2 linked regions of the Nocardioides panacis genome follow. Each later gene encodes a partner of the first gene's protein in a complex. Links are inferred from orthologs where the notes say so. Each region holds a gene or a part of one and is shown in the gene's direction. Other genes may lie near its edges.

What was found.
Region 2: the proteins of mfd (region 1) and uvrA are in contact, whole or in part, in a crystal structure (PDB 4DFC), measured with the Escherichia coli proteins. The link is inferred for Nocardioides panacis from one-to-one orthologs.

The regions. Positions count from the first base shown.
Region 1 is NZ_CP077062.1:85,866-101,281, forward strand. Bases 1-4,196 are described here. They hold mfd (transcription-repair coupling factor), read left to right. Parts: upstream 1-387; coding sequence 388-3,996; downstream 3,997-4,196. Other genes in these bases: KRR39_RS00435 (VOC family protein), read left to right, coding at 1-306; KRR39_RS00445 (SurA N-terminal domain-containing protein), read left to right, coding at 4,034-4,196. Also shown: more of KRR39_RS00445, read left to right, coding at 4,197-4,723; KRR39_RS25760 (nucleoside triphosphate pyrophosphohydrolase), read left to right, coding at 4,714-5,658; KRR39_RS00455 (HIT family protein), read right to left, coding at 5,662-6,270; KRR39_RS25445 (FtsB family cell division protein), read left to right, coding at 7,682-8,335; KRR39_RS00465 (DUF501 domain-containing protein), read left to right, coding at 8,332-8,832; KRR39_RS00470 (Ppx/GppA phosphatase family protein), read left to right, coding at 8,829-9,752; KRR39_RS00475 (uracil-DNA glycosylase), read left to right, coding at 9,800-10,642; KRR39_RS00485 (MFS transporter), read right to left, coding at 10,745-12,034; KRR39_RS00490 (winged helix-turn-helix transcriptional regulator), read left to right, coding at 12,137-12,616; KRR39_RS00495 (Bax inhibitor-1/YccA family protein), read left to right, coding at 12,782-13,630; KRR39_RS00500 (SGNH/GDSL hydrolase family protein), read right to left, coding at 13,712-14,665; KRR39_RS00505 (cystathionine beta-synthase), read left to right, coding at 14,770-15,416. UniProt on the Escherichia coli protein: Couples transcription and DNA repair by recognizing RNA polymerase (RNAP) stalled at DNA lesions. Mediates ATP-dependent release of RNAP and its truncated transcript from the DNA, and recruitment of nucleotide excision repair machinery to the damaged site.
Region 2 is NZ_CP077062.1:1,484,585-1,499,408, forward strand. The notes cover bases 10,127-13,730. They hold uvrA (excinuclease ABC subunit UvrA), read left to right. Parts: upstream 10,127-10,521; coding sequence 10,522-13,530; downstream 13,531-13,730. Other genes in these bases: KRR39_RS07245 (maleylpyruvate isomerase family mycothiol-dependent enzyme), read right to left, coding at 10,127-10,435; KRR39_RS07255 (Rieske (2Fe-2S) protein), read left to right, coding at 13,629-13,730. In the rest of the region: KRR39_RS07185 (class I SAM-dependent methyltransferase), read left to right, coding at 1-408; KRR39_RS07190 (prenyltransferase), read left to right, coding at 405-1,484; KRR39_RS07195 (hypothetical protein), read left to right, coding at 1,549-2,025; KRR39_RS07200 (class I SAM-dependent methyltransferase), read right to left, coding at 1,949-2,599; KRR39_RS07205 (alpha/beta hydrolase), read right to left, coding at 2,596-3,834; KRR39_RS07210 (N(5)-(carboxyethyl)ornithine synthase), read left to right, coding at 3,951-5,093; KRR39_RS07215 (hypothetical protein), read left to right, coding at 5,121-5,579; KRR39_RS07220 (GNAT family N-acetyltransferase), read left to right, coding at 5,832-6,839; KRR39_RS07230 (phosphotransferase family protein), read left to right, coding at 7,609-8,607; KRR39_RS07235 (collagen-like protein), read right to left, coding at 8,612-8,968; KRR39_RS07240 (MBL fold metallo-hydrolase), read right to left, coding at 9,060-9,713; more of KRR39_RS07245, read right to left, coding at 9,710-10,126; more of KRR39_RS07255, read left to right, coding at 13,731-14,054; KRR39_RS07260 (Gfo/Idh/MocA family protein), read left to right, coding at 14,695-14,824. UniProt on the Escherichia coli protein: The UvrABC repair system catalyzes the recognition and processing of DNA lesions. UvrA is an ATPase and a DNA-binding protein. A damage recognition complex composed of 2 UvrA and 2 UvrB subunits scans DNA for abnormalities.

The DNA.
Region 1 (15,416 bases):
GACCCCAACGCGCCCGGCCACGAGGAGTGCATGATCCGGTCCGCCGAGACCGGGCACCAGGTGCTGTTCATCGAGGTCCCGGACACCAAGCGGGTCAAGAACCGGCTGCACTTCGACCTGCGACCGGTCGACGGGACCCGGGACGCCGAGGTGGCCCGGCTGCTGTCGATCGGGGCGACCCAGGTCGACGACCAGCGCGAGGTCCGCGGCGACGGGACCGGCTGGATGGTGCTGGCCGACCCCGAGGGCAACGAGTTCTGCGTGCTGCGCAGCGACGCCGAGCGGGGTGTCGTCGGCACCTCGTAGACTGGGTGGGAACCCCCCTCGAACCCCGGTCCCGGCGTGTGAGGGGGCAGTCGTGTTGCCTCGAGACGCAGGAGTTCCCCCGTGGGTGTGCGTGGTCTGTCCGACCTGGTCCTCCAGGACACCACCCTCGCCGGGGCGGTGCAGGACGCCCGGGACGGGCTCGTCCCCGCCCTGGACCTGACCGCCCCCAGCGCGCTGCGGCCGTTCGTGGTCAAGGGGCTGGTCGACGCCGGCCGGACCGTGCTGGCCGTGGCCGCGACGGCCCGCGAGGCCGAGGACCTGGTCAGCGCGCTCGGCGGGCTGATGGACCCCGACGAGGTGGCCTACTACCCCGCGTGGGAGACGCTGCCGCACGAGCGGCTGTCCCCGCGCAGCGACACCGTCGGGCGCCGGCTGGCCGTGCTGCGCCGGCTGCGGCACCCCGGCACGGACGCCTCCAACGGCCCGCTCAAGGTGGTCGTCGCGCCGGTCCGCTCCGTCCTGCAGCCCCAGGTGAGCGGGCTGGCCGACCTCGAGCCGGTCGAGCTCACCCCGGGCTCCGAGGTCGAGCTCGACGACGTCGTACGACGGCTGGCCGGCGCGGCGTACTCCCGGGTCGACCTCGTGGAGAAGCGCGGCGAGTTCGCGGTCCGCGGCGGCATCATCGACGTCTTCCCACCCACCGAGGAGCACCCGTTGCGGGTGGAGTTCTGGGGCGACGAGGTCGAGGAGATCCGGTCCTTCTCGGTCGCCGACCAGCGCACCCTCGAGCCGGCCGCGCGGCTGTGGGCGCCGCCGTGCCGCGAGCTGCTGCTCACCGACGAGGTCCGCGAACGGGCCCGGATCCTCGGCGAGAAGCACCCGCAGCTCGCAGAGATCTTCGAGAAGATCGGCGACGGCCACGCGGTCGAGGGCATGGAGTCGCTGTCCCCGGTGCTCGTCGACGAGATGGAGATGCTGGTCGACCTGCTGCCCGAGCAGACCCACGTGCTGGTGCTGGACCCCGAGCGGGCCCGCAGCCGCGCCCACGACCTGGTGGCCACCAGCGAGGAGTTCCTCGAGGCGTCCTGGGCGGCGGCGGCCGGCGGCGGCGTGGCCCCGATCGACCTCGGCAAGGCGTCCTACCACTCGCTCGGCGACGTCCGCGCGATGAGCCTCGCGCAGGGCAAGGCCTGGTGGAGCGTCTCGCCGTTCGGCCTGGACCCGGACGCCGGTGCCGTCGCCGACCGGCGCCCGCTGCGCGACTCGCTCGGCGAGATCGTGTCCTCCGGTGTGGACGCCGAGGCCGGTGCCGTGGAGTCCCGCGCGCTGCCGGTGCGGGCCGTCGACACCTACCGCGGCGACATGGACCGCGCGATCACCGACATCAAGGCGTGGCTGGCCAACGACAGCCGCGTGGTGCTGCTGCACGAAGGCCACGGCCCGGCCCAGCGGATGGTCGAGGTGCTCAAGGAGCACGACGTCGCGGTGCGCTACGTCGAGTCGCTCGACGAGGAGCCGGAGCGCGGGCTGGTGCACGTCACGACCGCGACCCTGGAGCACGGGTTCGTCGACGCCGGCCTCTGCCTGGCGGTGCTCACCGGCGACGACCTGACCGGCCAGCGTGCGTCCACCAAGGACATGCGCAAGATGCCGACCCGGCGCAAGAAGCAGATCGACCCCCTCGAGCTCAAGGCCGGCGACTACGTCGTCCACGAGCAGCACGGCGTGGGCCGCTACGTCGAGATGAAGCAGCGCGAGGTGCAGGGCGCCACCCGGGAGTACCTCGTCCTGGAGTACGGCTCCTCCAAGCGCGGCCAGCCCGCGGACCGGCTCTACGTCCCGACCGACCAGCTCGACCAGGTCACCCGCTACGTCGGCGGCGAGTCCCCGTCGCTGGACCGGCTCGGCGGCGCCGACTGGTCCAAGCGCAAGAGCCGCGCCCGCAAGGCGGTCAAGCAGATCGCCGCCGAGCTGATCAAGCTGTACGCCGCGCGGCAGGCGACCCGCGGCCACGCGTTCGGGCCGGACAGCCCGTGGCAGCGCGAGCTCGAGGACGCGTTCCCGTTCGTGGAGACGCCCGACCAGCTCTCGACCGTCGACGAGGTCAAGCGGGACATGGAGCTGCAGGTCCCGATGGACCGCCTGGTCTGCGGCGACGTGGGCTACGGCAAGACCGAGATCGCCGTGCGCGCCGCGTTCAAGGCCGTCCAGGACGGCAAGCAGGTCGCCGTGCTGGTGCCGACCACGCTGCTCGTGCAGCAGCACTTCTCCACCTTCAGCGAGCGGATGGCCGGCTTCCCGGTGATCCTCAAGGGCCTGTCGCGGTTCCAGACCGACAAGGAGGCCGCCCAGGTCATCGAGGAGCTCGCCGACGGCCGGGTCGACATCGTGATCGGCACGCACCGGCTGCTCAACCCCGACATCAAGATGAAGGACCTCGGGCTGATCATCGTCGACGAGGAGCAGCGCTTCGGGGTCGAGCACAAGGAGCAGATGAAGCGGCTCCGCACGTCGGTCGACGTGCTCTCGATGTCCGCCACGCCGATCCCGCGCACCCTGGAGATGGCGATCACCGGCATCCGGGAGATGTCCACGATCACCACCCCGCCCGAGGAGCGGCACCCGGTGCTGACCTACGTCGGCGCCTACGAGGACCGGCAGGTGATCGCCGCGATCCGCCGCGAGCTGCTCCGCGAGGGTCAGGTGTTCTTCATCCACAACCGGGTGCAGTCCATCGACCGGGCGGCCGCCCGGATCCGCGAGCTGGTGCCGGAGGCCCGGGTGGCCACCGCGCACGGCCAGATGGGGGAGCACCAGCTCGAGCAGGTGATGCTGGACTTCTGGGAGAAGCGCTTCGACGTGCTGGTCTGCACCACGATCGTGGAGTCCGGGCTCGACGTGTCCAACGCGAACACCATGCTCATCGAGCGCTCCGACACGCTCGGGCTCTCCCAGCTGCACCAGCTCCGGGGCCGGGTGGGCCGGGGACGGGAGCGGGCCTACGCCTACTTCCTCTACCCGCCGGAGAAGCCGCTCACCGAGACCGCCCACGAGCGGCTCGCGACCCTGGCCCAGCACTCCGACCTCGGCGGCGGCATGGCGATCGCGATGAAGGACCTCGAGATCCGCGGCGCCGGCAACCTGCTCGGCGGCGAGCAGTCCGGGCACATCGCCGACGTCGGCTTCGACCTCTACGTCCGGCTGGTCGGCGAGGCGGTCTCGGAGTTCCGCGGGGACGGCGCGCCCGAGCCGGTGGAGACCAAGATCGAGCTGCCCATCGACGCGCACCTGCCGCACGACTACATCCAGAGCGAGCGGCTGCGCCTGGAGATGTACAAGCGCCTGGCCGAGGTCCGGGCCGACGAGGACGTCGACCTGATCCGCGAGGAGCTCGTGGACCGCTACGGCGAGCCGCCGGAGGCGGTGGCCAGCCTGCTCCAGGTCGCCCGGTTCCGGGGCCGCGCCCGCCAGGCCGGGCTCACCGACGTCACCCTGCAGGGCAAGTACGTCCGGTTCTCCCCGGTGGAGCTCCCGGAGTCCGGCACGGTGCGCCTGAACCGGCTCTACCCCAAGAGCCTGCTCAAGCCCGGGGTGCGTACGATGCTGGTGCCCCGTCCGTCGACGGCTGTCGTGGGTGGACAGCCGATCCGCGACGAGGCGCTGCTCACCTGGGCCCGCGAGGTCATCGACACCGTCGTCGACCGCGCACCGGCGCCCACGCCGAGCTGAGCCACCGAGCTTGTCCGAGAGGTTGGAGAGAGTCGCCGTGACCCGTTCCCGCACCGTCAGGGGATCCGTCCTGGCGCTGGCCGCTGCGTTCGTGATGTCGTCGTGCGCCGCGCACCCCGGCTCCGCCGCCGTGATCGGCTCCGAGTCCATCAGCGCCCACGAGGTCGACGACGTCGCGAGCGCGCTGTGCTCGGCGCAGGGCAGCAGCCAGCAGCCGGGGCAGCAGCCCCAGCAGCTGGCCAGCCGGGCGGCCCGGCAGGGTGCGCTCGACGTGCTGATCAAGAGCTCGCTGTCCCGCCAGTACGGCGAGTCGCAGGGCGTGCAGCCCGACCAGGAGCAGGTCTCCGCGGCCCTCGCCGCCAACGCGAAGAGCATCGGCAACCTGCCCGCCGCCGAGCGTCCGGTGTTCCGCCGGACCCTGCGCGCCTACGCCGAGGGCCAGCTGATGCTGATCGAGGTGGGTCGCCGCGCGCTCACCAAGACCGGGGCCCAGAACGTCACCGAGGAGCAGGCCGTCTCCGAGGGCACCAAGCTGCGCAACGCCTGGGCCGCCAAGAACGTCGACGTCTCCGTCGACCCGCGCTTCGGCGCCTACGCCAAGGACGCGCTGCTCAACGAGAGCGGCTCGTTGTCCGTCGCGCAGTCCCAGAGCGCCACCGACGGCGGCAGCCCCGACCCGTCCCAGGGCTGGGTCGCGTCGCTGCCGGCCAGCCAGAAGTGCTCCTGACCCTCCTGGTCACCAGCCCGCGGGTCGCCCCCGGGCTGCTGTCCTGGTCCGCGTGGAGCGCGGTCGCGGCGGCCCCGCGCCGGCTGGCCTCCGCGGCGGACTCGCCTCTGGCCCGGGCGGTCGCGGCGTCCGGCCACCCGGTCGACGTGCTCCCCGGGGCGTCGGTGGCCGCGCTGCTGGACCTGGCCGGCACGGGTGACGTGCTGTGGCTGGCCGACGACGCCGAGGCGGAGGCGTTCCCGGCTGCCCTGGCCGCGGCGATCGTCGGGGGCGGCGACGTCCAGGTGGAGGTGCTGCACGGCTCGTACGACGTCCCGGGCGCCCGGCTGCTCGACCTGGTGACGGTGATGGACCGGCTGCGCACCGAGTGCCCGTGGGACCGCGAGCAGACCCACCGGTCGCTGGCGCGGTACCTCCTGGAGGAGGCCCACGAGACCCTCGAGGCGATCGACGGCCTGGACCCCGAGGAGCCCGACTACACGCACCTGCGCGAGGAGCTCGGCGACCTGCTGCTCCAGGTGTACTTCCACGCCCGGGTCGCCAGCGAGCAGCCGGACGGCTTCACGATCGACGACGTGGCCGCCGGGATCGTGGACAAGCTGGTGCACCGGCACCCGCACGTCTTCGCGGGGCTCGACGTCGCCGACGCGGACGAGGTGGAGCGCAACTGGGAGGCGCTGAAGTCCGCGGAGAAGGGCCGCGCCTCGGTGCTGGACGGCATCCCGCCCTCGCTGCCGGCGCTCGCGCTGGCCGACAAGACGCTCGGCCGGGCGGCGAAGGCCGGCGTGGACCCCCGCCCCGGTGACCCGTCGCCGGGCGGCCGGCTCCTCGACCTGGTCGTGGAGGCCCGGGCCGCCGGGCTCGACCCGGAGCAGGAGCTGCGCGGGGCGGTCGCCCGGCTGGCCGCCGACGTCCGCGCCACCGAGTCCCGCTAGCCGTCAGACCAGCGCCTCCCCGCCCTGGGCGGCCAGCGCCGCGGCGACCTGCCGGCCGTGCTCAGCCAGGAGCGCCGGGTCGACCGGCGGCAGCACGTCGTCCCAGAACGCGAGCATCGCGCCGCGGCCCTGCATCATGCCGAGCGGCCGGGCCATGAAGTGCAGGTGGAAGTGCGCCGAGCCGTCGCCCCAGCGGGAGAAGTGCGTGCGGGCGACGCCCTCGAGCGACTGCACCGCACCGGCGAGCCGCTGCACGAGGTCGCCGAACGTCGCGAGCAGGGCGGCGTCCATCTGGTCGAGCCGGACGTGCGCGTTCGGTGCGAGGCCGGCGACGAACGGCAGCCCGGTGACCGGCGCTGCCCCGACGTGCCACCGCTCGTCGCGCCAGATCAGGCGCTCGGGCGACGGCCGACAGTGGAAGCACCCGGCGGGGTCGAGCTCGCCGCTGCGCGGCTCCTCGGGGACCAGCATCGGCTCGAGCGGCTGCATCGACAGGTCGCCCTCGAAGCCGAAGAACGGCGAGCCGGTGAGCGGCGCCGCCGAGAGCCGCTCCCCGTAGGGCAGGCGCTGGTGGTACGGCGACTGGGCCGGACCGGTCCGGTGTGCGGTCATGCGGCGCAGTCTGCCAGTCGGCCTCGCAGGGCGAGCCGTGCCGCCGTCGCCGGGGCCGCGCCGTTAGGCTGGTCGGGCTTGTGTATCTACCCGTCCCTTCGACCTGCAGGAGCACATCGTGGCGTCCATCGAGGCAGTCGGCGCACGCGAGATCCTCGACTCGCGCGGCAACCCCACCATCGAGGTCGAGGTCGCTCTCGACGACGGCACCATCGGCCGTGCGGCGGTCCCCTCGGGTGCCTCCACCGGCGCGTTCGAGGCGGTCGAGCTGCGGGACGGCGGCACCCGGTACGGCGGCAAGGGGGTCGGCAAGGCCGTGGACGCGGTGCTCGACGTGATCGGTCCGGAGCTGGTCGGCTTCGAGGCCTCCGAGCAGCGGCTCGTGGACGCCCGGCTGCTCGAGCTCGACGGCACCCCGAACAAGGCGCAGCTCGGCGCCAACGCGATCCTCGGCGTCTCGTTGGCCGTGGCCCGCGCGGCCGCGGACTCGGCCGACCTGCCGTTGTTCCGCTACGTCGGCGGCCCGAACGCGCACCTGCTGCCGGTCCCGATGATGAACATCCTCAACGGCGGCTCGCACGCCGACACCGGCGTGGACGTGCAGGAGTTCATGATCGCGCCGATCGGCGCCGCGACCTTCCGGGAGGCCCTCGAGCAGGGCGCCAGCGTCTACCACGCGCTGAAGGCGGTGCTGAAGGAGAAGGGCCTGGCCACCGGCCTCGGCGACGAGGGCGGCTTCGCCCCCGACCTGCCGAACAACCGCGAGGCGCTCGACCTGATCACGGTGGCCGTGGAGAAGACCGGCCTGGTCGCCGGCAAGGACATCGTGTTCGCGCTCGACGTGGCCGCCTCGGAGTTCTTCACCGACGGCGCCTACCAGTTCGAGGGCGCCGCCAAGACCTCCGCGGAGATGCAGGCCTACTACGCCGACCTCGCCGCGTCGTACCCGATCGTGTCCATCGAGGACCCGCTCGACGAGGAGGACTGGGCCGGCTGGGCGTCGATGACCGCCGAGCTCGGCTCCAAGATCCAGCTGGTCGGCGACGACCTGTTCGTCACCAACGTGGAGCGCCTCGGCCGCGGGATCACCGAGCAGTCCGCGAACGCGCTGCTGGTCAAGGTGAACCAGATCGGCTCGCTCACCGAGACGCTGGACTCCGTCGACCTCGCGCACCGCAACGGCTTCCGCTGCATGATGAGCCACCGCTCCGGCGAGACCGAGGACACCACGATCGCCGACCTCGCCGTGGCCACCAACTGCGGCCAGATCAAGACCGGTGCCCCGGCCCGCTCCGAGCGGGTCGCGAAGTACAACCAGCTGCTCCGCATCGAGGAGGAGCTCGACGACGCCGCCCGCTACGCCGGTCGCGGCGCGTTCCCCCCGCTTCGGTCAGGGGCGCTGAGCAGCCGCATGTCGCAGGGTCGTCCGTCGGGACGGGGTCAGGACCCCCGCAGGCGCACCACGGGGTCCGGTCCCCGTGGTGCCTCGCGTCGTGCCTCGACCCCGCGGCCGGGCCCCGGCGCGCGACCCGGGGCCGGGCCGGGCCCGCGGCGCGGCGTGCCGCGCCAGCGCCCCCCGGGCCGCGGACCGGGGCAGGCCGCGCCGCGCCCCCGGCTCACCGGGCGGGCCGCCATCCTGGTGCTGGTCCTGGCGGTGCTGATGGTGTCCTACGCGTCGAGCATGCGGGCCTACCTCGAGCAGCGCCGGCACCAGGCCGCGCTGAGCGCGAGCATCTCCGACTCCCGGGCCACGATCGCCGACCTGCAGCGCGAGAAGAAGCGCTGGAAGGACCCGGCCTACGTCCGCACGATCGCCCACCAGCGCTTCGGCTGGGTGCTCCCCGGCGAGATCGGCTTCCAGGTCCTCGACGACGACGGCAAGCCGCTCGGGCACACCGACACGCTGTCCGACCCGTCCGCGGTCACCGCGGCGTCCCGGCCGCTGTGGTGGCAGTCCGCGTGGGGCAGCGTGGTCACCGCCGGCAAGCCCGACGTCGCCGCACGCGACGTGCCGCAGCCGGTCACCAAGATCAAGCCGCCGCCGGTGCCCAAGGAGAAGCAGTGATCGAACCCGGTGACGAGGCGGTCATCGCGGCTCAGCTCGGCCGGCCCCCGCGGGGCATCCACGCGATCGGGCACCGGTGCCCGTGCGGCAACCCGGACGTCGTGGCCACCGAGCCGCGGCTGCCCGACGGCACGCCGTTCCCGACGACCTTCTACCTGACCTGCCCGCGGGCCGCGTCGCTGATCGGCACCCTCGAGGCGTCCGGACTGATGAAGGAGATGTCGGACCGGCTCGAGCAGGACCCCGAGCTGGCCGCGGCCTACCGGGCGGCGCACGAGTCCTACCTCGCCTACCGCGAGGCGATCGGCGAGGTCCCCGAGATCGCCGGCGTCTCGGCCGGCGGCATGCCGACCCGGGTGAAGTGCCTGCACGTGCTCGCCGGCCAGTCGCTGGCCCAGGGCCGCGGGGTGAACCCGCTCGGCGACGAGGTGCTCGACGCGCTCGGCGACTTCTGGCGGTCCGGTCCCTGCGCGTCGGCCTGCGCCGGCGACGCGTGACCCGGGTCGCCGCGGTCGACTGCGGCACCAACACCGTCAAGCTGCTGGTCGCCGACGTCGACCCGAAGGCCGGCACCCAGGACAACCTGGTCCGCGAGCTGCGCATCGTCCGGCTCGGCCAGGACGTCGACCGCACCGGCCGGCTGGCCGACGAGGCGCTGGCCCGGCTGTTCACGGCCGTCGAGGAGTACGCCGCCATCGTCGCCACCCACGACGTCGACGCGCTGCGGTTCGTGGCCACCTCGGCGGTGCGGGACGCCGGCAACGTCGACGAGTTCACCCGCGGGGTCCGCGAGCGGCTCGGGGTGGAGCCCGAGGTGGTGTCCGGCGACGAGGAGGCGGCGCTGTCCTACGACGGCGCGACCCGGGCCCTGGTCGACGTACCGTTCCCGGTGGCGGTGCTCGACATCGGCGGCGGCTCGACCGAGCTGATCCTGGGCGACGCGCCCGCCCGGGTGAGCGCCGCCCGGTCCCTGGACATCGGCTCGGTGCGGCTGACCGAGCGGCTGCTGCCGTCGGACCCGCCGACCGCGGCCGAGGTGGCCGCCGCGACCCGGGTCGTCGACGGGGCGCTCGACACCCTCCCGTCGTACGGCGTGCACGCCGGCGACGCGCGCACCCTGGTGGGCACCGCCGGCACCGTCACCACGGTGGCCGCCGTGCTGCTCGGGCTGGACCACTACGACCGGGCCCGCGTGCACCACGCGTCGTTCTCGACCGCGCAGGTGCACGAGCTCACCGCCCGGCTGCTGGCCGCGACCGTCGCCGAGCGCGAGCTGCTGCACGTGCCGCCGGGCCGCTCCGACGTGATCGGGGCGGGCGCGCTGATCCTGGACCGGGTGCTGCGGAGGTCGGGGGCCGACCGGCTGCTGGTCTCGGACTCCGACATCCTCGACGGCATCGCCTGGTCCATCGCCTGAGCAACCGGTGTCCGTCCGGGGCCGGGGGAGGTGTGACGATGGGCGGCGTGACGAGCGACCTCCCGCACCCGGCGACCCGTCAACCGTTCCCCTCGCCCGTCCCGCCCGGCACCGGGTGGCCGGACGACCCGGCCACCGCCGCGACCCCGGTGGCCCGTACCCCCGACGACGTACGACGGGCCGCCGGACCGGCCGACCTCGCGGAGCTGACCGCAGAGGTCAGTGTCTGCCGGGCCTGCCCGCGGCTGGTCACCTGGCGCGAGGACGTCGCCCGCGACAAGCGGGCGTCGTTCGCTGGGGAGCCGTACTGGGGCCGGCCGATCGCCGGCTGGGGGTCCGAGACGCCCGGGGTGCTGATCGTCGGGCTCGCGCCGGCCGCGAACGGCGGGAACCGCACCGGGCGGATCTTCACCGGGGACCGGTCCGGGGACTGGCTGTTCGCCGCGCTGCACCGGGTCGGCCTCGCCGCACAGCCCACCTCGGTGCACGCCGGCGACGGCCAGCGGCTGCTCGGCGCCCGGATGGTCGCCGCAGTCCGCTGCGCGCCGCCGGACAACAAGCCGACCACCGTCGAGCGGGACACCTGCGCGCCGTGGCTGGAGCGCGAGGTCGAGCTCGTCGGCGGCTCGGTGCGCGCGGTCGTCTGCCTCGGGCAGTACGGCTGGGACGCCGCGCTGCGCACCCTCCGCTCCCTGGGGTACGACGTCCCGCGACCGAAGCCGAGGTTCGGGCACGCCGCCGAGGCACGGGTCACCGCACCCGGGGGCCGCGAGGTCACCGTGCTGGGCAGCTACCACCCCTCGCAGCAGAACACCTTCACCGGCCGGCTGACCGAGCCGATGCTCGACGCCGTGCTGACCCGGGCCGCCGCGCTCGCCGTGGAAGGATGACGCCCGCCGGGGCCCCCGTATCCCAACGGCAGAGGAAGAGGTCTTAAAAACCTCGCAGTGTGGGTTCGAGTCCCACCGGGGGCACCACCGCCGCAGCCCGCGTCACCCGGCGATGACCGGGGACCGCCGGACCCGCAGCGAGATCACCGCCGCGACCACGCACAGCAGCGCCGCGCTGAACCAGGCCACCGTGTAGGTGCCGGTCCGGTCCCGGGCGAACCCGGCCGCCACCGACGCGATCGCCGCGCCGATCTGGTGGGAGGCGAACACCCAGCCGAAGACCACGGTCCCGGACCTCCCGAACGCCTGCCGGCACAGCGCGACGGTCGGCGGCACGGTCGCCACCCAGTCCAGCCCGTAGATCACCACGAAGGCGACGATGCTCGGGTGCACCGAGCCGGCGAGCAGCACCGGCAGCAGCGCGAGCCCGACGCCGCGGAAGAAGTAGTAGAAGCCCAGCAGCAGCCGCGGGTCGTAGCGGTCGGTGAGCCACCCCGAGCCGATCGTGCCGACGATGTCGAAGATGCCGACGACCGCGAGCAGCCCGGCGGCGGTGGTCTCGCCCATGCCGTGGTCGTGCGCGGCCGGCACGAAGTGCGTGCCGATCAGCCCGTTGGTGGTCGCGCCGCAGATCGCGAACCCGGCGACCAGCGCCCAGAACGTGCGGGTCCGCGACGCCTCGCGCAGCGCGTCGACCGCGGCCCGTGCGGCGCCCGGCCGGGCGGCGACGTCGACCTGGTCGGACTCGAGCACGGGGGAGTGCGCGGGTTCGTCCGCGCCGTACGCGCTGACCCCGCGGTCGGCGGGGTGGTCGCGCATCACCAGCAGCACCAGCGGTACGACGGCCAGGGCGGCTGCCGCGATCACCAGCGAGGCGACCCGCCAGCCGGCCGACTGGGCGACGCCGGCCACCACCGGCAGGAAGATCAGCTGCCCGGTCGCGCTGCCGGCGGTGAGGATCCCGGTCACCAGCCCGCGGCGCCTCACGAACCAGCGCTGGGCCACGGTGGCCGCGAACACCAGCGCCATCGACCCGGTGCCCAGGCCGATCAGCACGCCCCAGGTCAGCAGCAGCTGCCAGCTCTCGCGCACGAAGATGCTCAGCCCGGAGCCCAGCGAGATCAGCAGCAGCGCGCAGGTGGTCACCCGGCGGATCCCGAAGCGGTCCATCAGCGCGGCCGCGAACGGTGCGGTGAGGCCGAACAGCACGAGGTTCACGCCGACGGCCAGGGACAGGGTGCCCCGGCTCCAGCCGAACTCGTCCTGCAGCGGCAGCATCAGCACGCCCGGCGCGGCCCGGAAGCCGGCCGCGCCGAGCAGCGCGACGAACGCGACGGCGGCGACCGGCCAGGCGGGATGCACCCGGTGGCGCACGGGGGTGACGGTGGTCATCGGGCTTCTCTCGGAGCGGGTGGCTGGTGCCGAGGACGCTAGCAGCCTAAACTTTTCTCAAGCAAGCCAGATCCGGCCACCGACCGTCGAGAAGGAGACACCGTGCCGCTGCGCTCCGACTGGTCCGACGCCGCCTGCCCGATCGCCCGCTCCCTGGACGTGGTGGGCGACCCGTGGGTGCTGCTGGTGCTGCGCGAGGCGCTCACCGGCACCACCCGCTTCGAGCAGCTCCGTTCCGCGCTCGGGATCGCCGACAACGTGCTGGCGCGGCGGCTCGCGGCGATGGTCGATGCCGGGCTGCTCTCGCGGACGCCGTACGACGCCGGGAACCGGACCCGCGAGGAGTACCTCCTCACGCCCTCCGGCGCCGACCTGTTCCCGGTGCTGCACGCCCTGGCGCAGTGGGGGGAGCGGCACCGGCCCGCCGCGGACGGGCATCGGCTCGACGTGGTGCACGAGGTGTGCGGCGAGGTCACCGGCAGCGCCGACACGTGCACGGCCTGCGGCGAGCGGCTGCGTCCGGGCACCGTGTCGTGGCGCCGTCCCCGGGACCCGGCGACGCTCGTGCCGCTGGTCCGCTGACAATATTTGTCGTCTGCACCTAAAAACCGGCTGAGAGACGCGCACCCGCGGGAACACCGGCCGCATCGCGACCGTTCTACCCCGTAGCGGACACGTACGATGGACGTGCGGTTCCACTCGGGCTCCCAGATCGGGAGTCATCGGCCTCCAAGGAGGAGACCACACATGCAGAGCAGCAACCCTGTCTTCCGCAGGTCGGAGGGCTTCAACGGCAAGTCCACGACCAGCGGGATGAGCTACCCCGCCTACGGCACGCAGACCCGGACCGACCCCTACGGCGGTGGCCGCCAGGACGCGCCCGTCTACACCGGTCCGTCCACGGACGCCCGGATGACGATCGACTCGGTCGTGCAGAAGTCCGGCATCACCCTGGGGTTGGTCGTGCTCGTCGCGGCCGCGACCTGGTTCCTCACCCCGGCGCCCGGCTCGCTGGACGCCGGCGTCCTCTACCTCCTGCTGATGGTGGGCGCCTTCGGTGGCTTCGCGCTGTCGATGGTGAACTCCTTCAAGCGGGTGATCAGCCCGGGCCTGGTGATCGCCTACGCCGTCCTCGAGGGCCTGTTCGTCGGCGCCTTCAGCAAGGTGATCGACGGGTCCTTCGGCGACGGCGAGCACGGGATCGTCGTCGGCGCGGTGGCCGGCACCTTCGCCGCGGTGGCCGGCACGCTCGCGGCGTACAAGTTCTTCAACATCCGGGTCACCCCGACCTTCCGCAAGTGGGTCGTCGGCGCGATGCTCGGCTTCGTCGCCGTCGCGCTGCTCGACGTCGTGCTGGGCCTGTTCGGGTCGTCGTTCGGCTTCAACGGCTTCGGACCGATGGGCCTGCTGTCCAGCGTCATCGGCCTGGGCCTCGGCGTGCTGATGCTGATCCTGGACTTCGACTTCGTGGAGCGCGGCATCGAGGCCGGCCTCCCCGAGCGCGAGTCGTGGCGGGCCGCGTTCGGCCTGACCGTGACGATCATCTGGATCTACGTCGAGCTGCTGCGCATCCTCGCGATCCTGCGCGGCGACTGACCGACCCCGCCCCGCCGTACGACGCAGGAGCCCCGCACCGACCACGGTGCGGGGCTCCTCGTGCTCCGGCTGCCTGCGGGCTCAGGCCTGCACGTGCGGGTCGGTCTCCGAGGACTGCGGGGTCTCCACGTCGGACTCGGGCTGGCGACGCCGCCGGCGCAGCTGGACCCAGCGACCCCGGGCGCCGCGGGCCGAGCCGCCGATGTGGGTGCCGTCGATCTCGGTGCCCGGCGTGCGGGCGGCCTCGACCGCGGCCTCGGAGATCGGCAGGATCGCCTCGCCGCGGGCCGCCTCGGGCACCAGGTCCTCGAACGGGATCACGCCGACCGCGGCCAGCACCGAGGGCAGCAGCACCGAGGCGAGCGTGGAGTAGCCGGCCGCGGAGGGGTGGAAGCGGTCCGGGCCGAAGAACAGCGCCGGGGTCGCGGCGAACTCGGGCCCGAGCACCGACCCGAGCGAGACGGTCCGCCCGCCGGCCTCGACGGTCGCGATCGTCTGGGCGGCCGCGAGCCGGCGCGACCACAGCCGGGCGACCTGCTTGAGCGGCGGCGCGATCGGCTCGATGGTCCCGAGGTCGGGGCAGGTGCCCACGACGACCTCGGTGCCGGCCTCCCGGAGCCGCAGCACGGCGGCCTCGAGGAGCCGCACGGACTCCGAGGGGAGCCGGGAGTGGGTGACGTCGTTGGCCCCGACCATGATCACCGCCGCGTGCGGCTCGATGGTCAGGGCCTTGTCGATCTGCCGGGACAGGTCGCGGGTCTGGGCGCCGACGAACGCGACCGAGCGGAGGTAGACCCGGCGTCCCGCGCCCTCGGCCAGCCCCGAGGCGAGGTGCGCCCCCGGGGTGTCCTGCACGGACTCCACGCCGTAGCCGGCCGCCGAGGAGTCGCCGAGCAGCGCGATCTTGATCGCGGGGCCGGGCCGGCCCATGCCGTACCACCCCGTGGAGTCCGGCGGCTCGCCCACCGCGTCGCCGATCTGCCGCCGGGCGATGACCGCCTCGGCGCGCAGGACGCCGTACAGGGAGGCGCCCACGACGGAGAGACCCCCGCCACCGAAAGCAGCAGCGGCGGCAAGCTTGCGAGCCGCACCAGCCTTCCCCACGACGCCACTGTACGAGAGCGATCTAAACTGCCGACGTGCACTACGCGAACTCACTCCTGGACCTGATCGGCAACACTCCCCTCGTCAAGCTGAACAAGACGGTGGACGACGCGAAGGGCCTCGTCCTCGCGAAGGTGGAGTACCTCAACCCGGGCGGGTCGGTGAAGGACCGCATCGCCACCCGGATGATCGACGCCGCCGAGGAGTCCGGCGAGCTCAAGCCCGGCGGCACGATCGTCGAGCCCACCTCCGGCAACACCGGGGTCGGGCTCGCGATGGTCGCCCAGGCGCGCGGCTACCAGTGCGTGTTCGTGTGCCCGGACAAGGTCAGCGAGGACAAGCAGAACGTCCTCAAGGCGTACGGCGCCCGCGTGGTCGTCTGCCCGACGGCCGTGGAGCCGGAGCACCCCGACTCCTACTACAGCGTCTCGGACCGGCTCGTCCGCGAGATCGAGGGCGCCTGGAAGCCCAACCAGTACGCCAACGTGAACAACCCGCGCTCGCACTACGAGACGACCGGCCCGGAGATCTGGGAGCAGACGGACGGCCGGATCACGCACTTCGTCGCGGGCGTCGGCACCGGCGGCACGATCAGCGGCATCGGCCGCTACCTCAAGGAGCAGAACCCCGCGGTCAAGGTGATCGGCGCCGACCCGGCCGGCTCGGTCTACTCCGGCGGCAC
Region 2 (14,824 bases), 1.4 Mb from region 1 along the record:
GCGATCGCCGAGCTGGCCCGGGTGCTGCGCCCCGGCGGCACGATGGCCGTGACCGTGCCGCGGTGGCTGCCGGAGAAGGTCTGCTGGGCGCTGTCGGACGCCTACCACGAGGTGGAGGGCGGGCACGTGCGGATCTACACCGGTGACGAGCTGGTCGCCAAGCTGGTCGCGGCCGGCCTGGTCTACGAGGGCCGCGACCACGCCCACGGGCTGCACTCGCCCTACTGGTGGATCAAGTGCGCCGTCGGCGTCGACCGCGACCAGCACCCGCTGGTGAAGGCCTACCACCGGGTCCTGGTGTGGGACATCATGAAGAAGCCGCTGGCCACCCGGCTGGCCGAGCGGGCGCTGAACCCGCTGATCGGCAAGAGCCTGGTGCTCTACCTCCGCAAGCCCGAGGCCGCGTGAGCACCGAGGTGCCCGCGCTGCCGGGGCTGCTCAGCAGCCGCGACGTCGCGGCCACGGCCGCGTCGATCGCCCGGGCACAGGAGCCGGACGGGGCGGTCCCGTGGACGCCCGGGGCGCACACCGACGCGTGGAACCACGTCGAGGCCGCGATGGCGCTGCTGGTCGGCGGCGAGGTCGACGCCGCCCACCGCGCCTACGACTGGTGCCTGGCCACCCAGCGCGCCGACGGGTCCTGGCCGATGAAGCTGGTCGCGGGGGTCGTCGACGACGCGAGCGGCGAGACGAACATGTCGGCCTACCTCGCGGTGGGCGTCTGGCACCACTGGCTGGTGCGGCGCGACGAGCCGTTCGTGCGGCGCACCTGGGACGCCGTCCGCCGTGGTCTGGACTTCGCGGTCTCCCTGCAGCTGCCGTTCGGCGGGATCGCCTGGTCGCAGGACCCGGCGGGGGCCGTCAACGCCGAGGCCCTGGTCGCCGGCAGCTCGAGCATCTTCCACGCCCTGCGGGCGGGCCTGGCGCTGGCCGGGCTGATGGGCTCGGCGCAGCCGGAGTGGGAGCTCGCGGCCGGCCGGCTGGGCCACGCGCTGCGGCACCACCGCGGCGAGTTCCTCGACAAGTCCACGTTCTCGATGGACTGGTACTACCCGGTGCTCGGCGGAGCGGTCCGCGGCGCCCCGGCGCAGGCGCTGCTGGCCGGTCGCTGGGACGACTTCGTGGTGCCGGGGCTCGGCATCCGCTGCGTCGACACCAACCCGTGGGTGACCGGTGCGGAGACCTGCGAGCTGGCCCTCGCCCTGGACGTCGTCGGGGACCGGGAGCGGGCCCTCGCGCTGGTCGCGGACATGCAGCACCTGCGCGGCGAGGACGGCGGCTACTGGACCGGCTACGTCTTCGCCGACGAGAAGATCTGGCCGGCCGAGCACACGACGTACACCTCGGCCGCGGTGGTCCTCGCGGTCGACGCCCTGTCCACGACCACGCCGGGCTCGGACATCTTCCGTGGCAGCTCGCTGCCGCACGACTTCCCGGAGATCGGGCTCGAGTGCGGCTGCGCCGACGCGCTCGTCAGGACGTAGGCCACTAGCCGCTCGCCGCCCCCGCGTCACACCCTGGAGGCGCAGGTGAGGGAGGTGCGGGCGGATGGCGCAGGGTCGTCGTGCCGGCTACGTGGTGGCCGCGCTGGTCGACGCGGCGGTGCTCTACGCGGTGAACCGCTGGCCGGGCTGGCAGGCGGTGGGCTTCCTCACCGACCGGACCTCCGAGGTGCTGGGCCTCGTGAACGCCTCGCTGCTCGTCTCGCTGGTGGCGAACCTGACCTACCTGGTGCACGACGGGCCGCGCTGGCGGGCCACCGGCGACCTGGCGGTGACCGCGGTCGGGGCCACGGCGCTGCTCCGGATCTGGCGGGTGTGCCCGTTCGACTTCGGGGCCAGCGGCCTCGACTGGTCCCTGGTCGTGCACGTCCTGCTCGCGGTCGGGATCGTGGGCAGCGGGATCGCCCTCGTGGTGTCGTTCGCCCGTCTGGTGCGCGGGAAGCCGGTCAGCGGACCGGGTCGCCCGCGTCGCCCCCGACGCGGGTCAGCACCCGCATCGAGCCGAGCACCGCGGTCTCGGTGAAGCCGCTCGACAGCGCCCGCAGGTAGATCCGGTACGGCGCCTGGCCGCCGTCCGCGGGGTCCGGGAACACGTCGTGCACCACGAGCGTGCCGCCGTGCGCGACCCAGCGGCCCCAGCCGGTGTAGTCGTTGCCGGCGTGCTCGTCGGTGTGCCCGCCGTCCACGAACAGCAGGGCCAGGGGAGTGCGCCACAGCGCGGAGACCGTCGTCGAGCGGCCGACGACCGCGACCACCTCCTCCTCGAGGCCGGCGTCCTTGAGCGTGCGCCGGAACACCGGGAGGGTGTCGAGCCGGCCGAACTCGGGGTCGGCCAGCGTGACGTCGTGGTACTCCCAGCCGGCCTGGTTCTCCTCCGAGCCGCGATGGTGGTCGACGGTGAACACCGTGCTGCCCGCGGCCCGGGCGGCGGCACCGAGGTAGATCGCCGACTTGCCGCAGTAGGTGCCGACCTCGAGCCCGGGCCCCCCGGCGAGCGCACCGACCGCGACGTCGTACAGCAGGTCACCCTCGTCCTCGGGCATGAAGCCCTTCGCGGCGAGGGCCTTGGCGCGCAGCGGCTCGGGAAGGCCGCTCACGGCGTGGTCCGGGCGGCGACCCACGCGTCGTGGCTGAACCGCAGGAACCGGTCGACGCCGCGGACCACGGCGGCCGACCGGATCGAGGGGAACACGTCGAAGGCGTGCTGGGTGCCGGGCAGCTCGGCGTAGGCGACCGGCTGGTGCGACACCTCCCGCAGCGCCGCCACGAACGTCCGGGCCTGGTCGACGTCGACCAGCGAGTCGCTGCGGCCGTGCACCACGAAGAACGGCGGGGCGTCCGCGTTCACCCGCAGCAGCGGGGAGGCCCGCTCGAAGTCCGCGAGGTCGCTCACCGGGTCCTTGAACAGCACCTTCGGTCCGAGGAAGCGGTCGCGCATCAGCTGTGCGGCGCGGCCCCCGCTGGCACCGGCGAAGTCGTAGACGCCGTAGTGCGGGGCGGCCGCCTGCACGCTGGTGTCGGCGTCCTCGAAGCCGGGCTGGTACTCCGGGTCGTCCGGGGTGAGCGCCGCCAGCGCCGCGAGGTGGCCGCCCGCCGAGCCACCGGTGACGGCCAGGAACGACGGGTCGGCGCCGTAGGCCGGGCCGTGCTCCCGGATCCAGGCGATCGCCCGCTTCACGTCGACGATGTGGGCCGGGAACGGGTCCCGGGGGCTGAGCCGGTAGTTGATCGTCACGCACACCCAGCCACGGGCCGCCATGTGCAGCATCAGCGGGATGCCCTGGTGCTCCTTGTCGCCGATCGACCAGGCCCCGCCGTGCACGTGCAGCAGCACCGGCGCGTCCGTGGCGTCCGTGCCGCGCTGCCGGTAGACGTCGAGCAGCCCGCGCTTGCCGTGCTCGGTGTCGTAGGGCAGGTCCTTGACGACCTCGACCTCGTCGTCGTGCAGCCGGAACGGCATCGCCAGCTGACTCAGCGGCGTCGACAGGTCCAGGTCGGTGTACGTCGCGCTCAGCCGGTCGCGGTAGTCCGGGCCGAGCGCCTCGACGAGGGCCCGGTCGACGTGCTCCTGGGCGCGGGCGGACTGGGCCACCACGGCCGCGAGCGCGAGCGCGGACCCGGCGGCCAGCGCGAGGGCGGGCCGGTCGCGGCGGCCGCGGGCCAGCTCGCGGACGGCGTCGGCGACGGTCAGCGCGAGCAGGTGCGGCGCGAGCTCGCTGGTGAGCCAGCCGGCCGCCATCGAGGGCACCGCGACCTGGTAGCCCGGGACCGGCCGCACCGCGTTCGCGGTGAGCGCCGCGGTGGCGAGCTGGCGCAGCAGGAATCCCGGCATGCGCGCAGCCTACCGACGGCTAGAACGTGTTGCAGGGTGTGCCCGGTCACACGTGCCGCGTAGCCTCGGCCCCAGGGCCCTGCGCCGTGTGGCGCCCAACTGAAGGAGGCCCTTCGATGGATCAGCTCACGCTCGGTGTCATGTCGCAGTCGGCGAAGGAGAACGAGCACCGCCGGCCGATCCATCCCCAGCACCTGGACCGGATCGACCCCGCGCTGCGGTCCCGGATCTTCCTCGAGCACGGCTACGGCGAGCGCTTCGGCGTCGACGACGAGCAGCTCGCCGCGTCGGTCGCCGGCATGCGCACCCGCGAGCAGCTGCTCGCGCAGTGCGACGTGATCCTCCTGCCCAAGCCGCAGCACGCCGACCTCGCGGACATGCGCGACGGACAGACCCTGTGGGGCTGGCCGCACTGCGTGCAGGACGAGAAGCTGACCCAGCTCGCGATCGACCGCCGGCTCACGCTGATCGCCTTCGAGGCGATGAACCACCGGCACCCCGACGGCACCTTCGCGCTGCACGTCTTCCACAAGAACAACGAGCTGGCCGGCTACTCCTCGGTGCTGCACGCCCTCCAGCTCGTCGGCCTGACCGGTGACTACGGCCGGCGGCTGCGGGCCGCGGTGATCGGCTTCGGCGCCACCGCCCGCGGGGCGGTGACCGCCCTGAAGGCGCACGGCATCCACGACGTCGACGTGCTGACCAACCGCGAGGTCGCCGCCGTCGGGTCACCGATCCACTCCGCGCGGATCATGCACTTCCACCACGACGACGAGAACCCCCGCCGCAGCCAGGTGATGACCGAGGAGGGCCTCGCCCCGCTGCCGGTGTTCCTCGCCGAGCACGACCTGATCGTGAACTGCGTGCTGCAGGACACCGACGCCCCGCTCACCTTCCTGGTCGACGAGGACCTCCCGACCCTGGCACCCGGCACCCTGATCGTCGACGTCTCCTGCGACCTCGGCATGGGCTTCAGCTGGGCCCGGCCGACGTCCTTCGAGCAGCCGATGTTCACCGTCGGCGACAACGTGCACTACTACGGGGTCGACCACACCCCGTCGTACCTCTGGGACTCCGCGACGTGGGAGAACAGCGAGGCGCTGCTGCCCTACCTGCCCGTCGTGATGGCCGGAGGTGACCGCTGGGACGCCGACGAGACGATCCGCCGGGCGATCGAGATCCGCGAGGGCGTGGTGCAGAACCCGGACATCCTGTCCTTCCAGCACCGTTCCGCCGACTTCCCGCACCCGCACGCCTGAGGACCGCGTGCGTGCCACGATGACCCGGTGAGCACCGCGAGACCGCACGGCGTCCTGCAGAACGGCTTCGACCTGGTCGACGACGACGAGCGGGTGCTGGCCACGTTCGACGGCTCCGTGTGGGGGGAGCGCGGCACCGTCACCGTCGCCGGACGGGAGTGGGGCTTCACCCGGGGTGCCGGCCGGCTGCTGCTCACCGAGGCCGGCCGACCGGTGGCCCACGCGCGCCGGCGCGGGCTGCTCTCGCCCAGCTGGGAGATCGGGTACGACGGGCGGGTGGGCACGCTCACCAAGCGCGGGGTCCGCTCGCCGCGCTACGAGCTGTGCGACGGCGCCGGCACCCCGCTGGGGGCCGTCGCGCAGAGGTCGTGGACCGGTCGCGCGCTCGACGTACGCCTGCCGGACGCGCTGCGGCCCGAGACCCAGGCGTTCGTCGCCGCGGTCGTGCTGACCCTGATGCGGCGCGCGCGGAGCGCCGGCGCGTAGGCTCCGGCCCAAGGAGCCTCCGCGCTCCACCAGGGAGCAACGCCATGGCAGACAAGTCCCCCCCGACAGAACATGTCGAAGAAAGACGGCAAGTCCCTGAAGGAGAAGCGGGCCGACAAGCACGCCAAGGCCGACGCCAAGCACACCTCCGCCACCGCCGAGATCGTCACCAAGGGCAAGAAGCGCTGAGCCGGGTCACGTCACACCCGTAATTGGGTCGCGCCGGGGCCCGCGGCGCGTCAGCCTGGACCCATGTCCGACCTCGAGATCCACCGGTTCACGCCCGACGACGACGACGACGTCCGCGCCTCGTTCGAGATCAGCAACGCGGTGGCCGCCGCCGACGCGCCGTGGGAGCACCCCTGGCTGCCCGACCGGTTCCGCCTGTTCCTCGAGCGTGGCTGGGACGGCGAGCCGCCGGCGTGCTACCTCGCCCGCGTCGACGGCACCCCGGTGGGCGACGCCCTCGTCTTCACCTCCGAGCGCGACAACACCCACCTCGCCTGGCTGTGGCTGGGGATCCTGCCCGAGCACCGGCGCCGCGGCTACGGGACGGCGCTGTTCGAGCGCCTGGTGGAGGAGGTCCGGGCGCTGGGCCGCACCAGCGTCGGCACCGACGGCTGGGAGTCCGAGCGGGCGCTGGGCTTCGCGGCCCGGCACGGTCTCGAGAGGAAGTCCCAGGCGATCATGCGGCGCCAGCACCTGGCCGAGCTCGAGCCCGGCCGCGTGCGACGGCTGTACGACGAGGCGGCCGCCGCCGCGACCGACTACGAGCTGGTCCGGATCACCGGGCGGACGCCCCCCGAGCTGGTCGACGCCATGGTCGAGCTGGTGTCGGCGATCAACGACGCACCCACCGACGACCTGGACATCGAGGACGAGGTGTTCTCACCCGAGCGGCTGGCCGCCTACGAGGACGCGGCGCTGGCCAGCGGCAACCGGCTCTACCGGCTGGTGGCGCGGCACCGGGGGACCGGCGAGCTGGGCGGCCACACCGTGGTGGCGGTCGAGGTGCAGCGTCCCGAGATCGCCGACCAGCACGACACCGCCGTGGCGAAGGCGCACCGCGGCCACCGGCTCGGTCTGCTGCTGAAGGCCGGGATGCTGCTGTGGCTGGCCGAGGCCGAGCCCCAGGTCGCGACCGTCGACACCTGGAACGCCGAGTCGAACGACCACATGATCGCGGTCAACGAGGCGCTGGGCTACCGGGTGATGGGACGCGAGCTGCAGTTCCAGAAGTCGCTGGTCACCGGGCGGTGAGCACCAGCGGGCCGTCCTCCGTGATGGCGATGGTGTGCTCCATGTGCGCGCCGCGGGAGCCGTCGCCGCTGCGCAGCGTCCAGCCGTCCGGGTCGGTCCACAGCACGTCGGAGGTCTGCAGGAACCACGGCTCGATGGCGATCACCAGTCCCGGCTTCAACGGGTACCCGCGACCGGGGCGGCCGTCGTTCGGCACGTGCGGGTCGCCGTGCATCGTGCGGCCGACGCCGTGACCGCCGAAGTCGGTGTTCACCGAGAGGCCGTCGGCGTGGGCCACCGCGGAGATGGCGGCGGAGATGTCCCCGATCCGGGACCCGGCCTGGGCGGCCGCGATGCCGGCGTCCAGCGCCCGGCTGGCGGTGTCGATCAGGTCGAGGTCCTGCTGCGCGGGGGTGCCGACCACGACGCTGAGCGCGGAGTCGGAGACCCAGCCGTCGACGGAGGCGGCGAAGTCCACGCTGAGCAGGTCCCCGTCGGCGAGCACGTAGTCGTGGGGGAGGCCGTGCAGCACCGCGTCGTTGACCGAGGTGCACAGCACCTTGCCGAACGGCATCGCGCCGAAGGACGGGTGGTAGTCGATGTAGCAGGACTCGGCACCGCGGTCCCGGATCATCCGGTGCGCGAGCGCGTCGAGCTCCAGCAGGTTGACGCCCACGTCGGCGGCCTCCTGGAGACGGGTCAGCACATCGGCGACGAAACGCCCGGCGGGCTTCATCTGCTCGATCTCGGCGGGGGGTTCGCAGCTCGATCACGCAGAGAGCCTACGGCGGTGAGCGTCGGGACCTGGACCAGCCCCGCCTTCGCGGAGGAGGCGCGGGCGTGGGTCGCGGACCGGCTCGTCCCGCTCGAGGTCGCGCTGACGGGCGAGGGCGTCCAGCCGCACGCCCGCCCGTGGTCCAGCACGATCCGCTTCGAGACCACGGCGGGACGCGTGTGGTTCAAGGTGAACGGTCCGGGCACCCGGCACGAGGCGACCCTGGTCCGCGAGCTCGACCGGCTGGTCCCGGGCCTGCTGCCCGAGGTCCTCGCGGTCGACGCGGCGCGGGGCTGGTCGTTGGCCCGGGACGCCGGCCCGGTGCTGCGCGAGGCGCTGCCGGCCGACGAGCTGTGGGACGCGTGGGAGCGGCTGCTGCCGCGCTACGCCGAGGCGCAGGTGGCGCTGGCCGGGCACCGTGACGAGGTGCTCGCCACCGGCATCGCCGAGGTGTCGCCCGCGACGGTTCCCGGGCTGGCCCGCCGGCTGCTCGACGAGCTGGCCGGCACCCCCGAGGACGAGGGCGGCCTGTCGTTCGGGCAGGCCGCCGCCCTGGAGCGGGCGCTGCCGGTCGTCGCCGAGCAGTGCGCGGAGCTCCGCGCCTGCGGGGTGCCGGACTCGGTGCAGCACGACGACCTGCACTCCGCGAACGTCTGCTGGCCCGGGACCCCCGCCGACGCCCGGGTGATCGACTGGGGCGACGCGACGTGGGGGCACCCGCTCGGCACCATGCTGGCCACGCTGAACTCGATCGCCTTCCACGCCGGCACGTACGTCGACGGGCGGCCCGCGCCGACCCCCGAGCTCCTGCGGGTGCGCGACGCCTACCTCGAGCCGTTCACCCGGTACGCCGCCCGCGCCGACCTCGTGCGCTGCGTCGACCTGGCCCGTCGTACGGGATGTGTCGGGAAGGCGCTGGCCTACCGCGCGGCGCTGGCCGGGGAGCCGCTGTCGACGCATGCCGAGAACGAGTTCCCGGTCCGCGACTGGTTCCTGGGGCTGCTGGAGGACTGAGCGGCTACTTGACCACGCAGACGTTCTTCTTGGTCAGCCTGAGCTTCTGGCCGGCGGTGACGGTCACGTCGGTGATCACCTGGACCGACCGGCCCGAGCACCCGGTCGAGCCGAGGTCCACGGGCTTCACCTGCACCTTCGCGGCCTTGCCCGTCTTGCCGGCCTTCCCGTCCTTGCCGTCCTTCCCGTCGAGGCCGTCGGCCCCGTCCTGCCCCGCAGGACCGGTCGGGCCGGGGGCACCGGTGAGCCCCGTCTCGCCCTGCGCACCCTGCAGCGACCCCTGGAACGTCGCCACGGCGCCGAACGCGCCCACGAATCCGAACACCAGCGCCAGGACGCAGGTCACCACCATCTTTCCCATGGGGCCAAGGTAAAGGTGCCTGGCCGGTCCCGTCCGGGCTTCGCCCGAAGTGCGGCCGTTCGGCCGGGCCGCCCGGCTGCCGGCACCGCCGTCACCAGCCGCGCTCGCGCCACTCCGCGAGGTGCGGGCGCTGCTCGCCGAGCGTGGAGTCGTCGCCGTGGCCGGGGTAGAACCAGGTCTCGTCCGGCAACCGGTCGAACACCTTGGCCGACACGTCTCCGATCAGCGACGCGAAGTCCTCGGGGGAGCGGGTCCCGCCCACGCCGCCGGGGAAGAGGCAGTCACCGGTCCACAGGTGCGGGGCGCCCTCGGGGTCGTCGTACAGCAGCGCGATGGACCCGGGGGTGTGGCCGACGAGGTGGATCACCTCGAGCCGGCAGTCGCCGACCTCGACGACGTCGCCGTCGGAGACCCTGCGGTCCACGGGGACCGGCAGCTCGTCGGCGTCCTCCTCGCCCGCGACCGTCTCGGCGCCGGTGGCCCGGACGACCTCGGCCAGCGCGCGGTGGTGGTCCCAGTGCTGGTGGGTGGTGACCACCCGGCGCAGGCCACCGTCGCCGACGACCTGCAGGATCCGTGCGGCGTCGTCCGCGGCGTCGACGAGCACCTGCTCGTCGGTCGCGCGGCAGTGCAGCAGGTAGACGTTGTTGTCCATCTCGCTGACCGAGAACTTCGTGATGATCAGCGCCGGGAGCTCCCGGACGTCCGGCGCGCTGCCGGGACTGACCTTGCCGTGATAGCTCATCTCCACCTTCCCAGGATCGGCAGAACGCCTGCCGAGCAGGCTAGCCCGCGCCCGTCGCCCCGGCCGACCAGCCACCAGGCCAGGTCGCCGGCGGCGCCGCGGATCTCCGGTCCCTGGCCGACGCCGAACTTCCAGAGCCCGTCGACGTCGGTGGCGGACAGCACCATCGACGGCCCGCCGCCCGGCAGCGCCGCCAGCTCGCCCTGCCGCTGGCGGACCACCGCGCGGGAGAAGTCCGGCGGCCAGCCGGCCGGCTCGTAGCCGAGGTCCAGGTCGGCGTGGTGGATCTCCACCTCGGCCCGGCGGCGCGGCCCCAGGGTGTCCAGCGCGAAGGTGGGCTCGCCGCCGGCGGTCCGGGCGTACGGCGTGGCCGGGTCGGCGGTGCACGTCCAGAACGCCTCGGTGAGCCGGGCGACCGACGCCGTGGCGTCCTCCACCAGACCGGCGAGGTCGTGGGAGCGGACGGTCTCCTCGATCTCGGCGTCCCGGGCGTCGCTCGAGGGGTACATCGAGGCGGGCTCGCCGGCCGCCGCCTGGGCGAGCACCCGGGTGAACGCGTCGGCGTTGCGGGACAGGTGCGCCACCACGTGCGCGCGGGTCCAGCCGGGCAGCACGGAGGGCCGCCGTACGGACTCGTCGTCGAGGACTGTCAGTGCCTGCAGATACCGTGTCGTGGCAAGCAGCGTCTCGTCGATCTGCGGAAGGGCCGAGGACGTGGTCATCACCCCATCCAAGCCTGCGGGCGCCGCTTGTTCCACCCGCTATCATGGCGAACGTTTGTTCGAACGCGACCTATTGAGGATGTGCCGTGGCTGACCAGCTCGTGATCCGGGGTGCCCGCGAGCACAACCTGAAGGATGTCTCGCTCGAGCTGCCGCGGGACGCGCTGATCGTCTTCACCGGCCTCTCGGGCTCCGGGAAGTCGAGCCTGGCGTTCGACACGATCTTCGCGGAGGGCCAGCGGCGCTACGTCGAGTCGCTGTCCGCCTACGCCCGCCAGTTCCTCGGGCAGATGGACAAGCCCGACGTCGACTTCATCGAGGGCCTCTCGCCGGCCGTCTCCATCGACCAGAAGTCCACCTCGAAGAACCCCCGCTCCACGGTCGGCACGATCACCGAGGTCTACGACTACCTCCGGCTGCTCTACGCCCGCGCCGGCCGCCCGCACTGCCCGACCTGCGGGGCGCCGATCTCGCGGCAGACCCCGCAGCAGATCGTGGACCGGATCCTCACCCTCGAGGAGGGTGCCCGGTTCCAGGTGCTCGCCCCGGTGATCCGCGGCCGCAAGGGCGAGTACGTCGACCTGTTCCGCCAGCTCCAGACCCAGGGGTTCTCCCGGGCCCGGGTCAACGGCGAGACCTACTCCCTCGACGAGCCGCCCAAGCTCGACAAGCAGAAGAAGCACACGATCGAGGTCGTCGTCGACCGGCTCGCGGTCAAGGCCTCCTCCAAGCGCCGGCTCACCGACTCGGTGGAGACCGCCCTCGGCCTGGCCGGAGGCCTGGTGGTGTTCGACTTCGTCGACCTGCCCGCGAAGGACCCGGCCCGGGAGCTCAAGTTCTCCGAGAAGATGGCCTGCCCCAACGAGCACCCGATCGACACCGACGACCTCGAGCCGCGGTCCTTCTCGTTCAACTCGCCGTTCGGCGCCTGCCCCGAGTGCCACGGCATCGGCACCCGGATGGAGGTCGACGCGGAGCTGGTGATCCAGGACCCGAGCGCCACGCTCGGCGAGGGCGTCATCGGCCCGTGGTCGGGCGCGCACGTCGCGGACTTCTTCACCCGGCTGCTCAGCGCGCTCGGCGACGAGCTCGGCTTCGACCTGAACACCCCGTGGGAGCAGCTGCCCGCCCGCGCCCGCAAGGCGATCCTGGACGGGCACGCCACCAAGGTGCACGTGCGGCACACCAACCGCTACGGCCGCCAGCGCTCCTACTACACGAACTTCGAGGGTGTCCGACCCTACATCGAGCGCCGGCACCGCGAGTCGGAGTCCGACACCAGCCGGGAGCGCTACGAGGGCTTCATGCGCGAGGTGCCGTGCCCGGTCTGCGAGGGCAGCCGGCTCAAGGCCGTCTCGATGGCGGTCACCCTGGGCGGCAAGAGCATCGCCGCGGTCTGCCGGATGCCGATCAACGAGTCGGCCGAGTTCCTGCGCACCCTGGAGCTGTCCTACCGCGAGAAGCAGATCGCCGAGCGGGTGCTCAAGGAGATCCAGGAGCGGCTCGCCTTCCTGCTCGACGTCGGCCTCGACTACCTCTCCCTGGACCGGCCCTCCGGCTCGCTGTCCGGCGGCGAGGCGCAGCGGATCCGGCTGGCCACCCAGATCGGCGCCGGTCTGGTCGGCGTCCTCTACGTCCTCGACGAGCCGTCGATCGGTCTGCACCAGCGTGACAACCACCGGCTGATCGAGACGCTGGTCCGGCTCAAGGACCTCGGCAACACGCTGATCGTCGTCGAGCACGACGAGGACACCATCCGGGTCGCCGACTGGGTCGTCGACATCGGCCCCGGCGCGGGGGAGCACGGCGGCCAGGTCGTCGTCTCCGGCACCGTGCAGGAGCTGCTGGACCACCCGGACTCCTCGACCGGCATGTACCTCTCCGGCCGCCGGTCGATCCCGGTGCCCGACGTGCGCCGGCCCCGCACCCCGGGCAACGACCTGGTGGTGCGCGGCGCCCGCGAGCACAACCTGCAGGACATCGACGTGAAGTTCCCGCTGGGCCTGTTCGTCGCGGTCACCGGCGTCTCCGGCTCCGGCAAGTCGACGCTCGTCAACGACATCCTCTACACCTCGCTGGCCAAGCAGATCTACAACGCCCGCACCGTGCCCGGCCGGCACCGCCGCATCGAGGGCCTGGACAACGTCGACAAGGTGATCCACGTCGACCAGTCCCCGATCGGGCGTACGCCGCGCAGCAACCCGGCGACGTACACCGGCGTCTTCGACCACGTGCGCAAGCTGTTCGCCTCCACCCAGGAGGCGAAGGTCCGCGGCTACCAGCAGGGCCGGTTCTCCTTCAACGTCAAGGGCGGCCGCTGCGAGGCGTGCTCCGGCGACGGCACGATCAAGATCGAGATGAACTTCCTCCCGGACGTCTACGTCCCCTGCGAGGTGTGCCACGGCGCGCGCTACAACCGCGAGACGCTCGAGGTGCACTACAAGGGCAAGACGATCGCCGAGGTGCTGGACATGCCGATCGAGGAGGCCGTGGACTTCTTCGCGGCCATCCCGGCGATCAACCGGCACATGCGGACCCTCGTCGACGTCGGCCTGGGCTACGTCCGGCTCGGCCAGCCCGCGCCGACCCTGTCGGGCGGCGAGGCCCAACGGGTCAAGCTGTCCGCCGAGCTGCAGAAGCGCTCCACGGGCCGCACGGTCTACGTCCTCGACGAGCCGACCACCGGCCTGCACTTCGAGGACATCCGCAAGCTGCTGCTGGTGCTCGGCCGGCTCGTCGACCAGGGCAACACGGTGCTGGTGATCGAGCACAACCTCGACGTGATCAAGACCGCCGACTGGCTGATCGACATGGGTCCCGAGGGTGGCAACCGGGGCGGCTACGTCGTCGCGGAGGGCACGCCCGAGGAGGTCGCGGCCCACCCGGACAGCTACACCGGGCACTTCCTGGCCCCGCTGCTCGCGGACAGCCCGGCGCAGCAGCCGGTCGCCAAGCGGGCGCCGAGGAAGTCCACGGCGGCCGCGCCGAAGAAGGCCGCGACGAAGACCTCGGCCGCGAGGAAGACGGCCCGGACCACCACCAACAAGACCGCGACGAAGACCGCGAAGAAGACCGCCCGGAAGGTCGCGAAGTAGCCAGACTGTCACCCGATCCTCAGTGACCTTTCAGGTGCTCCGACGGAGCGCCTTCTAGTGTGAGCTTCAACCGACCCCCTCACCTCCCGGGAGCTGCGATGAGCGACCAGAGCACCGACCCGAGCCGCCGGACCGTGCTGCGCGGGGCCGCCGTCGGCGGGGCGGCCCTGCCCCTGCTGGCCGCCTGCGGCAGCGGGAGCGGGAGCAGCAGCGCCTCGGCGCCGAGCGCGTCCGCCGCCCCCGTGACCGTCGCGGCCAAGGACGTCCCGGTGGGCGGGGGGAAGATCCTCACCGACCAGCAGGTCGTGGTCACCCAGCCCGAGAAGGGCACCTACAAGGCGTTCACGGCGATCTGCACGCACCAGGGCTGCACGGTGAACAAGGTGCTCGGCGGCAAGATCGTCTGCCCGTGCCACGGCAGCACGTTCTCGATCACCGACGGCTCGCCCCAGGGCGGTCCTGCTCAGTCGGCGCTGGCGGAGAAGAAGGTCTCCGTGGAGGGCGACCAGATCTCGGTCAGCTGAGCCCGGACCCCCGAGACGGGCCGGCCCATGCCCACCTGCCCGCGGACGCCACCCCGGCTGCACCCGCGAGTCGCGGCACATGTCGTGAAAGACAGACTCCTGAGCGCCGACGCCTAGCCATCTGGGCCACACCCGAGCACGTGCCTCCGCTGGTGCAGGTGTGACTGATGAACTAGTCCACTCCGTAAATCTTCCTGCACGAGATGCCCGTGTCTGAGGCCCCACGTGCGGGGGGATCTGGCACGGCTAGGTAGGTAGTGACCGTCGTTGCGCACCTGCGACGGGCCACTAGTGCGTTCGGGTTCGCCAGGGGGGCCCTCGTGCGGAGGTCTTGCCCTGTTTGCAGAGGGCTGTGCTCGTTGGGGCATGGGAGCGCATCTGGCCTCAACTGGTCATTGAGCGCGATTGCAGTCGACACGCATGCTCGTTCAGTACGAGGCGGCAGACGATCACCCCGCAATCCGGCAAAGGCTCGAGACAGCGCACCACCATCTCCGCTGAGGATCGCGAGCCATGTCGTGTGGGGGTCGGACATGCCGTCAGTGCTTTCCGGGGGTCCATCGCCACAGGGGGTCCGTCGACAGGAAGCGCGCCCATCCAACCAACACGGCTGAGACATAGTGCTTTGACCCTTATGGCCGTGACATCGAGATGCGTCACCCATGAGGTCAACATGAACGAATTCACAGGACTCCGAGTCGGCGTCGTCGGATGCGGCTACTGGGGCTCGAAGCACGTCAGAGCACTGTCGGCCCTCGACGTGGTCGACA